Regions from separate parts of the Streptomyces sp. NPDC012825 genome, predicted to be linked through region 1. Evidence: riboswitches for the same ligand, from Rfam matches in the RefSeq annotation. Region 1 holds a riboswitch; the other holds the start of a gene.

Evidence for each region. A riboswitch is a leader RNA that binds a small molecule or an ion and turns the genes downstream of it on or off. The one in region 1 is predicted to bind glycine.
Region 2: another riboswitch for glycine. It lies ahead of gcvP (aminomethyl-transferring glycine dehydrogenase); the one in region 1 lies ahead of gcvT (glycine cleavage system aminomethyltransferase GcvT).

Annotation. Positions count from the first base shown of each region.
Region 1 is NZ_JBIBBZ010000001.1:1,072,739-1,078,009, forward strand. Features, by position in the region: gene ACFY7E_RS05160 (L-serine ammonia-lyase) at 1-687, opposite strand, end outside; gene glyA (serine hydroxymethyltransferase) at 847-2,115, opposite strand; gene gcvH (glycine cleavage system protein GcvH) at 2,148-2,528, opposite strand; gene gcvT (glycine cleavage system aminomethyltransferase GcvT) at 2,606-3,730, opposite strand; glycine riboswitch at 3,899-4,012, opposite strand; gene ACFY7E_RS05180 (AAA family ATPase) at 4,165-4,827, shown strand; gene ACFY7E_RS05185 (enhanced serine sensitivity protein SseB) at 4,952-5,271, shown strand, end outside.
Region 2 is NZ_JBIBBZ010000012.1:158,158-163,428, forward strand. Features, by position in the region: gene ACFY7E_RS23730 (hypothetical protein) at 1-513, shown strand, start outside; gene ACFY7E_RS23735 (DUF5999 family protein) at 846-1,052, shown strand; gene gcvP (aminomethyl-transferring glycine dehydrogenase) at 1,130-4,015, opposite strand; glycine riboswitch at 4,194-4,293, opposite strand; gene ACFY7E_RS23745 (PRC-barrel domain-containing protein) at 4,406-4,780, shown strand; gene ACFY7E_RS23750 (DNA polymerase IV) at 4,963-5,271, opposite strand, start outside.

The sequences.
Region 1 (5,271 bases):
CATGCCGCGCGAGACGCAGGACTGCATGACCCGCCAGATCTCCAGCAGGCCCGCCCGGATCTCGTCCTCGGTGCGCCAGGCCTTCTCGTTCTCCAGCATCATCGCGGAGATCGACAGGCCGGTCTCCTTCGCGAGGCGGAGCAGCTCGTCGCCGGTGCGGAAGGGGTACTTCAGGACCGTGTCGTCCGGGACGATCGGGTTCTCGCCGGCCACCGCGTCCTCGTCGACCACGAAGCCGCCGCCGACCGAGTAGTACGTCTTCTCCAGGACGAGCCCGCCCTCCGCGTCGTACGCGAAGACCGTCATGCCGTTGGCGTGGTACGGGAGCGCCTTGCGCCGGTGCAGGACCAGGTCGGCGTCGAAGTCGAAGGGGATCTCGTGGGCGCCGAGCAGGTTGATCCGGCCGCTCGCCTTGATCCGCTCGAACTCCTCGTCCGCGTGCTCCACGTCGACCGTGCGGGGCGAGTTCCCCTCCAGGCCGAGCAGGACGGCCTTGGGGGTGCCGTGGCCGTGGCCGGTGGCGCCGAGGGAGCCGTACAGCTCCGCCCGCACCTTCGCGGTGTGGGCCAGCAGGCCCTCGTTCTTCAGGCGGCGGGCGAACATCCGGGCCGCGCGCATGGGGCCCACCGTGTGGGAGCTCGACGGACCGATGCCGATCGAGAACAGGTCGAAGACCGAGATGGCCACGGGATGACTCCTTGTGGGGGGCTGGACGTCGTTGTCTGCCGGGGTGGTGCAGAGAGCGCGTGGGCGGGGGACATGGATCGGGGCACCGCGCCCGTTGTTCCAGTGTGCGCGGTGCCCCGGATGTCCGTACGAACAAAAGCGTACGAAATTACTAAGGTGTCACTTCAGGCCGGGGTACAGCGGGTGCTTGTCCGCGAGGGCGGTCACCCGGGCCTTGAGGGCCTCGGCCTTCTCGGCGTCGAAGCCCGGCTTGAGGGTCTCGGCGATGACGTCCGCGACCTCGCGGAAGTCCTCGGCCCCGAAACCGCGGGTCGCGAGCGCCGGCGTGCCGATGCGCAGGCCGGAGGTGACCATCGGGGGACGCGGGTCGTTCGGGACCGCGTTCCGGTTGACCGTGATGCCGACCTCGTGGAGGCGGTCCTCGGCCTGCTGGCCGTCCAGCTCCGACTCCCGCAGGTCGACCAGGAGCAGGTGCACGTCCGTGCCGCCGGACAGGACCGAGACGCCGTGGGCGGTCACGTCGTCCCGCACCAGGCGCTCGGCGATGATCCGGGCGCCCTCCAGGGTGCGCTCCTGGCGCTCCTTGAACTCCTCCGAGGCCGCGACCTTGAAGGAGACGGCCTTGGCCGCGATCACGTGCTCCAGGGGGCCGCCCTGGAAGCCCGGGAAGACGGAGGAGTTCAGCTTCTTCGCGAACTCCTTCTTCGCCAGGATGATGCCGCCGCGCGGGCCGCCGAGCGTCTTGTGCGTGGTGGAGGTCACCACGTCCGCGTGCTCGACCGGGTTCGGGTGCAGACCGGCGGCGACCAGGCCCGCGAAGTGGGCCATGTCGACCCACAGGCGGGCGCCGACCTCGTCCGCGATCCGGCGGAACTCCGCGAAGTCCAGCTGGCGCGGGTACGCCGACCAGCCCGCGATGATCACCTTCGGGCGGTGCTCCTTGGCGAGGCTCTCGACCTCGGCCATGTCGACCAGACCGGCCCCGTCCACGTGGTACGCGACCACGTTGAACTGCTTGCCGGAGAAGTTCAGGCGCATGCCGTGGGTGAGGTGGCCGCCGTGCGCCAGGTCCAGGCCCAGGATCGTGTCGCCCGGCTGGGCGATCGCGAAGAGGGCGGCCTGGTTCGCGGAGGCGCCGGAGTGCGGCTGGACGTTGGCGTACTCGGCGCCGAACAGGTCCTTGAGCCGGTCGATCGCGATCTGCTCGGCCACGTCGACGTGCTCGCAGCCGCCGTAGTAGCGGCGGCCCGGGTAGCCCTCGGCGTACTTGTTGGTGAGGACGGAGCCCTGGGCCTCCATGACCGCGACCGGAGCGAAGTTCTCCGAGGCGATCATCTCGAGGGTGGACTGCTGACGGCGGAGCTCGGCGTCGACGGCGGCGGCGACGTCGGGGTCCAGCTCGTGGAGGGGAGTGTTCAGAAGCGACATGAATCGATCCCTAAGGGGTTTCGGGCCCGGTCTCAGTTCCCGGCGGAGAACGCGGCGTACTCGTCGGCGGTGAGCAGGTCGTCCGGCTCACCTGCGACGCGCACCTTGAACAGCCAGCCACCCTCGAACGGAGCCGTGTTCACCAGGGACGGGTCGTCCACCACGTCCTGGTTGGAGGCGACGACCTCGCCCGAGACTGGGGAGTAGAGGTCGCTCACGGACTTCGTCGACTCCAGCTCACCGCAGGTCTCGCCCGCGGTGACGGTGTCGCCGACCTCGGGGAGCTGGGCGTAGACGACGTCACCGAGCGCGTTGGCCGCGAACTCCGTGATGCCGACGGTCGCGACGCCTTCCTCGGCGTCCGACAGCCACTCGTGCTCCTTGGTGTACCGCAGCTGCTGGGGGTTGCTCATGACCTGATTCTCCTGGATCGGGGGAGTGCTGATGAACGTCGGTCTTGCGGGGTGAGACGCCTGGTGGGACGAACGCGTCACTTCTGGCGCTTGTAGAACGGCAGCGCCACGACCTCGTACGGCTCGTGCGTGCCCCGTATGTCCACGCCCACACCCGGGGTGCCGGGCTCCGCGTGCGCCGCGTCCACGTACGCCATCGCGATCGGCTTCCCGAGCGTCGGGGACGGGGCGCCGGAGGTGACCTCGCCGACGACCTCGCCGTCCTTGACGACGGAGAACCCGGCGCGCGGGACCCGACGGCCCTCGGCGACCAGGCCGACCAGCCTGCGCGGCGGGGCGGTCTCGGCGCGCTCGGCGGCCTTCTCCAGGGCCTCGCGGCCGACGAAGCGGCCCTCGTTGGTCGTCTTCTCGAACTTCACGACCCGGCCGAGACCGGCGTCGAAGGGGGTCAGGGAGGTGGTCAGCTCGTGGCCGTACAGCGGCATGCCCGCCTCCAGGCGGAGCGTGTCGCGGCAGGACAGGCCGCAGGGGATCAGGCCGACGCCCTCACCCGCCCCGGTCAGCGCCCTCCACACGCCCTCGGCGTGCTCCGGCCTCAGGAAGAGCTCGAAGCCGTCCTCGCCGGTGTAGCCGGTGCGGGCGATCAGCGCGGGCACGCCCGCGACCGTGCCCGGCAGGCCGGCGTAGTACTTCAGGCCGTCCAGGTCGGCGTCGGTGACCGACTTCAGGATGCCGGGGGACTCCGGGCCCTGAACCGCGATCAGGGCGTACGCGTCGCGGTCGTCGCGGACCTCGGCGTCGAAGCCGGCCGCGCGCTCGGTGAGGGCGTCCAGGACGATCTGGGCGTTGGAGGCGTTGGCCACCACCATGTACTCGGTCTCGCCCAGGCGGTAGACGATCAGGTCGTCCAGGATGCCGCCGTCCTCGCGACAGATCATCGTGTACCGGGCGCGGCCGGTGCCCACCGTGGAGATGTTGCCGACCAGGGCGAAGTCGAGCAGCTCGACGGCCTGTGGCCCGGTGACGGTGATCTCGCCCATGTGGGAGAGGTCGAAGAGGCCGGCCCGGGTGCGGACGGCGTTGTGCTCGTCGCGCTCGCTGCCGTACCGCAGGGGCATGTCCCAGCCCGCGAAGTCGGTCATGGTCGCGCCCAGGGAACGATGCAGGGCATCGAGGGCGGTGAGGCGGGGGGCGGTGGTCATGGGGTGGCTCCCGGGTCCCAAGGGCGTTCGGTGACGAAGACATGACGGGCGAGGACGTCCTCCCCATCTGTCATGGAACCTGAGAGGTTCACCGGGGGCATCTCGTCACCGAGAGCCCGGCTTGCACCTTGGGTGGGGACACGACGGTGTCCCGCTTTTCAGATCTGCCTCATCCACGCGGTACGGGGCCTGAGAGATTCAAGGGAGGGTCTTGCTCCTTCGGCGCCCGGACGCACTCCGTGGTGACCCACTTCGTGGCCGGAACTCTCCCGCGCGGATTCGAACGGCCGGTATGCGGTTGTGGCAGGCGACCGTGGGCGCCTGGCGCGCACATCATTGCACGCGGTGTCGGCACGGCAAATCACTTGTGTCCCATTACCGTTTCTTTACACTTCTTGGGAAGGGTCTCCCGAGACCCGTCAGGGGGAGCAGCGATGACGATCCAGCACACCGGCGCCTATGCGACGGGCACCGGCATACCGTCCCCACGGGCCCGCGCCCGGACCCGGGGACGGGGCCGGCTCCTGCGGGACCTGCGCGGGCGCGGCGGCCGGGGCCCCCGCGCCCTCGCCTTCGCGGCCGGGGACCTCGTGGTCGTCTCCGGGCTGCCCGGCAGCGGCAAGTCCACCCTCATGAAGCGGACCGCCGGGGACCGGGGCGTCGACTCCCAGGACGCCCGGGAGCGCTGGGAGGCCCGGATGCCCCGCCGCCTGCCGTACGCCCTCTACCGCCCCCTGGTCCGGATCGCGCACTACGCCGGGCTGCGCCGCGCCCTGCGCTCCGGCGCGAGCGTGGTCGTGCACGACTGCGGCACCCAGTCCTGGGTGCGCGGCTGGCTCGCCCGCGAGGCCCGCCGGCGGGGGAGCGAGCTGCACCTGGTCCTCCTCGACGTCACCCCGGACACCGCCAGGGCCGGGCAGCACGCCCGCGGCCGGGGCGTCTCCGCGTACGCCTTCGCCCGGCACCGCCGCGCGGTCGGGCGGCTGCTGCGGGCCGCCGGGACCGGCCGGCTCCCGCACGGCTGCGCCTCGGCGACCCTGCTCGACCGGGACGCCGCCGACACCCTCCGGACGATCACCTTCGGGGAGGCGGTCTGACCCCTCTCGTCGCGCGTCCGGGGCGCCCGTACCCCTCCCTTCCGGCCACGGCGGCGCCGGGGCGGCGTTAGGGTGCTGCGGGGCGGCCGGGTACGGCAGGCCGGGCGGGAAGGGGAACGGGACCGTGGACGTGACGTGGCCGGGCAACGAGCTCGAAGAGGTGCTTGCCGCCTCGCTCGGCGATCCCGGGGCGGGGGCCCGCCTCCTGGAGGTGCTGGGCCGCAGCCCGGTCTGGGTCCCCCTGCCCAACGGCGGCGGTCCCGACAGCCCCGACCTGGACCTCGCCACCATGGAGATCGAGGGCGCGGCCTACGTCCCCGTCTTCAGCTCCGAGCAGCAGCTCCGCGCCTGCGCCGGCGACCACATGTCCTTCGCCGTCGCCCCCGCCCGCGACTTCGCCCGCGGCCTGCCCCCGCAGCTCGGCATCGCCGTGAACCCCGGCGG
Region 2 (5,271 bases), on a different contig from region 1:
GAGGCGCGCACCCCCGCCCTGCGGGCGGCGCAGGGACCACTGAGTCCCGAACTCCACCTGCCCGTCCATGTGTTGGGTGTCACCGGAGCACCGGGGCACCCGCCCCGCATCCGGCTCGCCGGATGGCGCTTCCTGATCCGGAACGGGGACCGGACGATCGCCGCCGCGGACAGCATGCTCACCCCGGACGGCTGGTCCTTCTCGCACTTCTTCGAGGGACCGTACGTCTCCGCCACGGAACGGGCCCTGCACCAGGCCGAAGGCCTGCCGGACGTGTACCAGCCCCGGCTGCTCTCCGTACCGGAGCTCTACATGATGACCCTCTGGCTGCACACCGACCCGGAGACGGACGGCACCACCGTCACCCCGGGCGCCACCGACCTGCTGGTGCCGCTGGCCCCCGCGCCTCCGGGGATCGCGTCCCACCGCCCGTTCCCGATCGCGGACCTCCTGCCCGTCCTCAGTACGCGCCTCGCGCCGCCGCCCCTCCTGGGCTCGGCGGCGCCCGCCTGATCCGTCCCACGCGTGTCCACGCCCCGTGACCCGGCCGGGTCACGGGGCGCACTGCTGTCCGAAACGCGCGCCCGAACGCGCCTCTCGAACACCCCTCCCTTACGGACTAGCCCGCTCGGACCACCCCGAACCATCCGAAGGGACGGGGTGGTTGAGCCGAACCGCCCCTGCGGGTGACGCGTCCTCCCAGGAGAGGACGAGCTGCCGCGAAATCCCTGCGGAAGTCCGTCCCGGGGGCAAGACTTGGACCGGAACCGAACCGACCGACGGGGGCGGCCATGAGCGCGCAGAGCCGCAGGACATCCACCACGACCCAGCGAAAGAATCCACCCATGTGCCAGCACCAGCCCGCCTGTCCCACCGCCGACTCCGCCGACCGCGAGGCGGCCCGACTGACGGCACACCACCCGGAGCAGGGCTGGAGCCTGCTGTGCAACGGCGTCCTGCTCTTCGAGGACACCGGTGAACTCCTGCCGGACGGGCAGATCATCGCCCCGCACCGGCCGCTCACGGCGGGCCGGGTGACGACCGCCGCCTGACGGGGCGCACGAAGCCCGAGGGCCGGTCCGGAGAAGAACTCTCCGGACCGGCCCTCGGGTCGTCGGGGCCCGCGCCCTCAGTGGTCGTACTCGTCCAGCGGCGGGCAGGAGCAGACCAGGTTCCGGTCGCCGAAGGCGCCGTCGATGCGGCGCACCGGCGGCCAGTACTTGTCGGCGGCCGAGACCCCGGCCGGGAAGACCGCCTCGTCCCGCGTGTACGGGTGGTTCCACTCGCCGCCGAGCGCGGCCGCGGTGTGCGGGGCGTTGCGCAGCGGGTTGTCCTCCGCCGGCCACTCGCCCGCGGCGACCTTCTCGATCTCGGCCCGGATCGCGATCATCGTGTCGCAGAAGCGGTCGAGCTCGGTCAGGTCCTCGGACTCGGTCGGCTCGATCATCAGCGTGCCGGCCACCGGGAAGGACATGGTCGGCGCGTGGAAGCCGTAGTCGATCAGGCGCTTGGCGATGTCGTCGACGGTGACGCCGGTCGCCTTGGACAGCGGGCGCAGGTCCACGATGCACTCGTGGGCGACCAGACCGGCCGGGCCGGTGTAGAGCACCGGGAAGTGCGGCTCCAGGCGCTTGGCGATGTAGTTCGCCGCGAGCACCGCGACCTGGGTGGCGCGCTTGAGGCCCTCGCCGCCCATCAGGCGCACGTACGACCAGGAGATCGGCAGGATGCCGGCGGAGCCCCACGGGGCGGCCGAGATGGGGCCGACGCCGGTCTCCGGGCCCGCGGTGGGCTGGAGCGGGTGGTTCGGCAGGTACGGGGCGAGGTGGGCGCGGACGCCGACCGGGCCGACGCCGGGGCCGCCGCCGCCGTGCGGGATGCAGAAGGTCTTGTGCAGGTTCAGGTGCGAGACGTCGCCGCCGAAGTGACCCGGCTTGGCCAGGCCGACCAGGGCGTTGAGGTTGGCGCCGTCGACGTACACCTGGCCACCGGCCTCGTGGACCTCGGCGCAGATGTCCGCGACGTGCTCCTCGAACACGCCGTGCGTGGACGGGTAGGTGATCATGAGGACGGACAGCTCGTCGCGGTACTGGGCGATCTTGGCCCGCAGGTCCGCGACGTCGACCTCGCCGTCGTCGGCGGTCTTGACGACGACGACCTTCATGCCGGCCATCACCGCGGAGGCGGCGTTGGTGCCGTGCGCGGAGGACGGGATGAGGCAGACGGTGCGCTGCTCGTCGCCGTTGGCCCGGTGGTACGCGCGGACGGCGAGGAGACCGGCCAGCTCGCCCTGCGAACCGGCGTTGGGCTGGATCGACACCTTGTCGTAGCCGGTGACCTCGGCGAGGCGCTCCTCCAGCTCGGTGATGAGCGTGACGTAGCCCTCGGCCTGCCCGACCGGGGCGAAGGGGTGCATCTGGCCGAACTCGGGCCAGGTCACCGGCTCCATCTCGGTGGTCGCGTTCAGCTTCATCGTGCAGGAACCGAGCGGGATCATGCCGCGGTCGAGCGCGTAGTCGCGGTCCGCGAGGCGGCGCAGGTAGCGCAGCATCGAGGTCTCGGAGCGGTGCGCGTGGAAGACCGGGTGGGTCAGGTACGCGTCGGAGCGCAGCAGACCGGCGGGCAGCGCGTCCTCGGTGGCGGCGTCCAGGGCCTCGACGTCGGCGGTGACGCCGAAGGCGTCCCAGACGGCGGCGAGCTGCTCGCGCGTGGTGGTCTCGTCGCAGGAGACCGACACGCGGTCGGCGTCGACGCGGTACAGGTTCACACCGGCCTCGCGGGCGGCGGCGGCGATCCTGTCGGCCTTGCCGGGGACGCGGGCGGTGAGGGTGTCGAAGAAGACGTCCCCGGTCAGCTCGACGCCTCCGGCGCGCAGCCCCGCGGCGAGGATCGCGGCGTACCGGTGGGTGCGGAGCGCGATGCCCTTGAGGCCGTCGGGGCCGTGGTAGACGGCGTACATGCCGGCCATGACCGCGAGCAGCACCTGGGCCGTACAGATGTTGCTGGTGGCCTTCTCGCGACGGATGTGCTGCTCGCGGGTCTGGAGGGCCAGGCGGTACGCGCGGTTGCCGTCGGCGTCGACGGACACGCCCACGAGCCGGCCGGGCAGGGAGCGGGCGTGCTTGTCCTGGACGGCCATGTAACCGGCGTGCGGGCCGCCGAAGCCCATCGGGACGCCGAACCGCTGCGTGGTGCCGACGGCGATGTCGGCGCCGAGCTCGCCGGGCGAGGTGAGCAGGGTGAGGGCGAGCAGGTCGGCCGCGACGGTGACGATCGCACCGAGCTCGTGGGCCGCGTCGATCAGCGGCTTGATGTCGCGTACGGCACCGGAGGCACCGGGGTACTGGATCAGCACGCCGAAGACGCCGCGCTCGGCGACCTCGGCGGGGATGCCCTCGGCCAGGTCGGCGACGACGACCTCGACGCCGGTCGGCTCGGCGCGGGTCTCGATGACGGCGATCGTCTGCGGCAGGGCGTCGGCGTCGATGAGGAAGACGCCCTTCTTGACCTTGCCGACGCGGCGGGACAGCGCCATGGCCTCGGCGGCGGCGGTGCCCTCGTCGAGCAGGGAGGCGCCGGAGGTGGGCAGGCCGGTCAGGTCGGCGACCATCGTCTGGAAGTTCAGCAGGGCCTCCAGGCGGCCCTGGGAGATCTCCGGCTGGTACGGCGTGTAGGCCGTGTACCAGGCGGGGTTCTCCATCACGTTCCGGAGGATCACCGGCGGGGTGAAGGTGCCGTAGTAGCCGAGGCCGATCATCGGGGCGAGGACCTGGTTGCGGTCGGCGAGCGAGCGCAGCTCGGCGAGCACCTCGGCCTCGGTGCGCGCGGCCGGCAGGCCCAGCGCCTCGGCGTTCTTGATCACGTCCGGCACCGCGGCGGCCGTGAGCTCGTCGAGCGAGCCGTAACCGACCTGGGCGAGCATCTTGGCCCGGGCCTCGGCGTCGGGCCCGATGTGCCGCTGCTCGAACGGGATGCCCTGCTCGAGCTCGGAGAGCGGAATGCGGTTGGCGGTCATGTACGGAGGCCTCCTGGTCGTCACGACCTGCGAGGGGCACCACGGCGCGGGTGCCCGGACGGCCTCCCCCTCTGTCATCTCAACCTGAGAGCTTCACCGGCACGCCTCGCGGCACGCCGGCTTTCACCGTCGGTGAGAGCGCATGCCGTCGGACATCCGCTCTGCTTTCCAGAGTGACCTCGTCCGTGCGGTACGGGGGCCTGAGAGATTCCGGGGAGGATTTGCTCCTTCGGCGTCCTCCGGAAGGTTTCTCCGGGGGACTCTCCCGCACGGGGTCGACAGCCACACCCAGCCTACCAGCGCGGTTGCGGCTCCTTTCGCTCAAGTGGCCGACATCCCGGATGTGCCCTTTGGTAGGGGGTAGAGGAGTTGCGACCAGTTGGAGGGACCGTGCAGACCGACATCGATCCGCGCAGCCTGATCGGCCGCAAGGCGTACGACCGGAACGGACACAAGATCGGAACCGTCGACGAGGTGTACCTCGACGACGCGACGGGCGTCCCGGAATGGGCCGCGGTCCGCACCGGCCTGTTCAGCAGAGACGCGTTCGTCCCGCTGGAGCCGAGCGACCTGCTCGACGACGGCCTCCACGTCCCGTTCGAACGCGCCCTCATCAAGGACGCCCCGGACTTCGGGGTGGGCCGCCACCTCTCCCCGGAACAGGAACTCCAGCTCTACCGCCACTACAGCCTCACCCTCCCCCCACCCCCCACGGACACCCCGGACAAGGACTTCGGCCGCCTGGCGGGCCAAGAGGGCGCCTGAACCCGGAGCCGCCCCCGCCCACCGAGAAACCCGCCCGTCGCCGGGGACGACGGGCAAGCGGTCCCCGGCCCACGGGCGACGGCCGGACGAGCCCTCGGCCCGGCCGAAGGTACCCCGCGACCCGCAGCCGCCGACGACGCGGTACGCCCCACGGGAAGACCCGCACCTCCGCCCACCCACCGTCACGGGTGGTGCGGGTGGGAATCCGGCCCGGCCGGCAGGCCGGGCGCACCCCCACGACCCGCAGCCGTCGGCGGCACAGGCGCCGGCACCGACCTCGGCCCCCGATCCCGCCCCGGCACGGAATCCCGCACCAGCGGCAACGCCTCCCCCGCCTCCAGCTCCGGATCGTCCACGGCGAACGTCCGCACCCGCCCCGGTGCCGACCCCGGTTCCTCGAACCGCACCGTGACCCGCCCGAGCCCGCTCCCCTGCACCCACCCGGCCCCGTGCACCGCGTGCCGCACGTCGTGCCCGGGCGCCCAGTACCG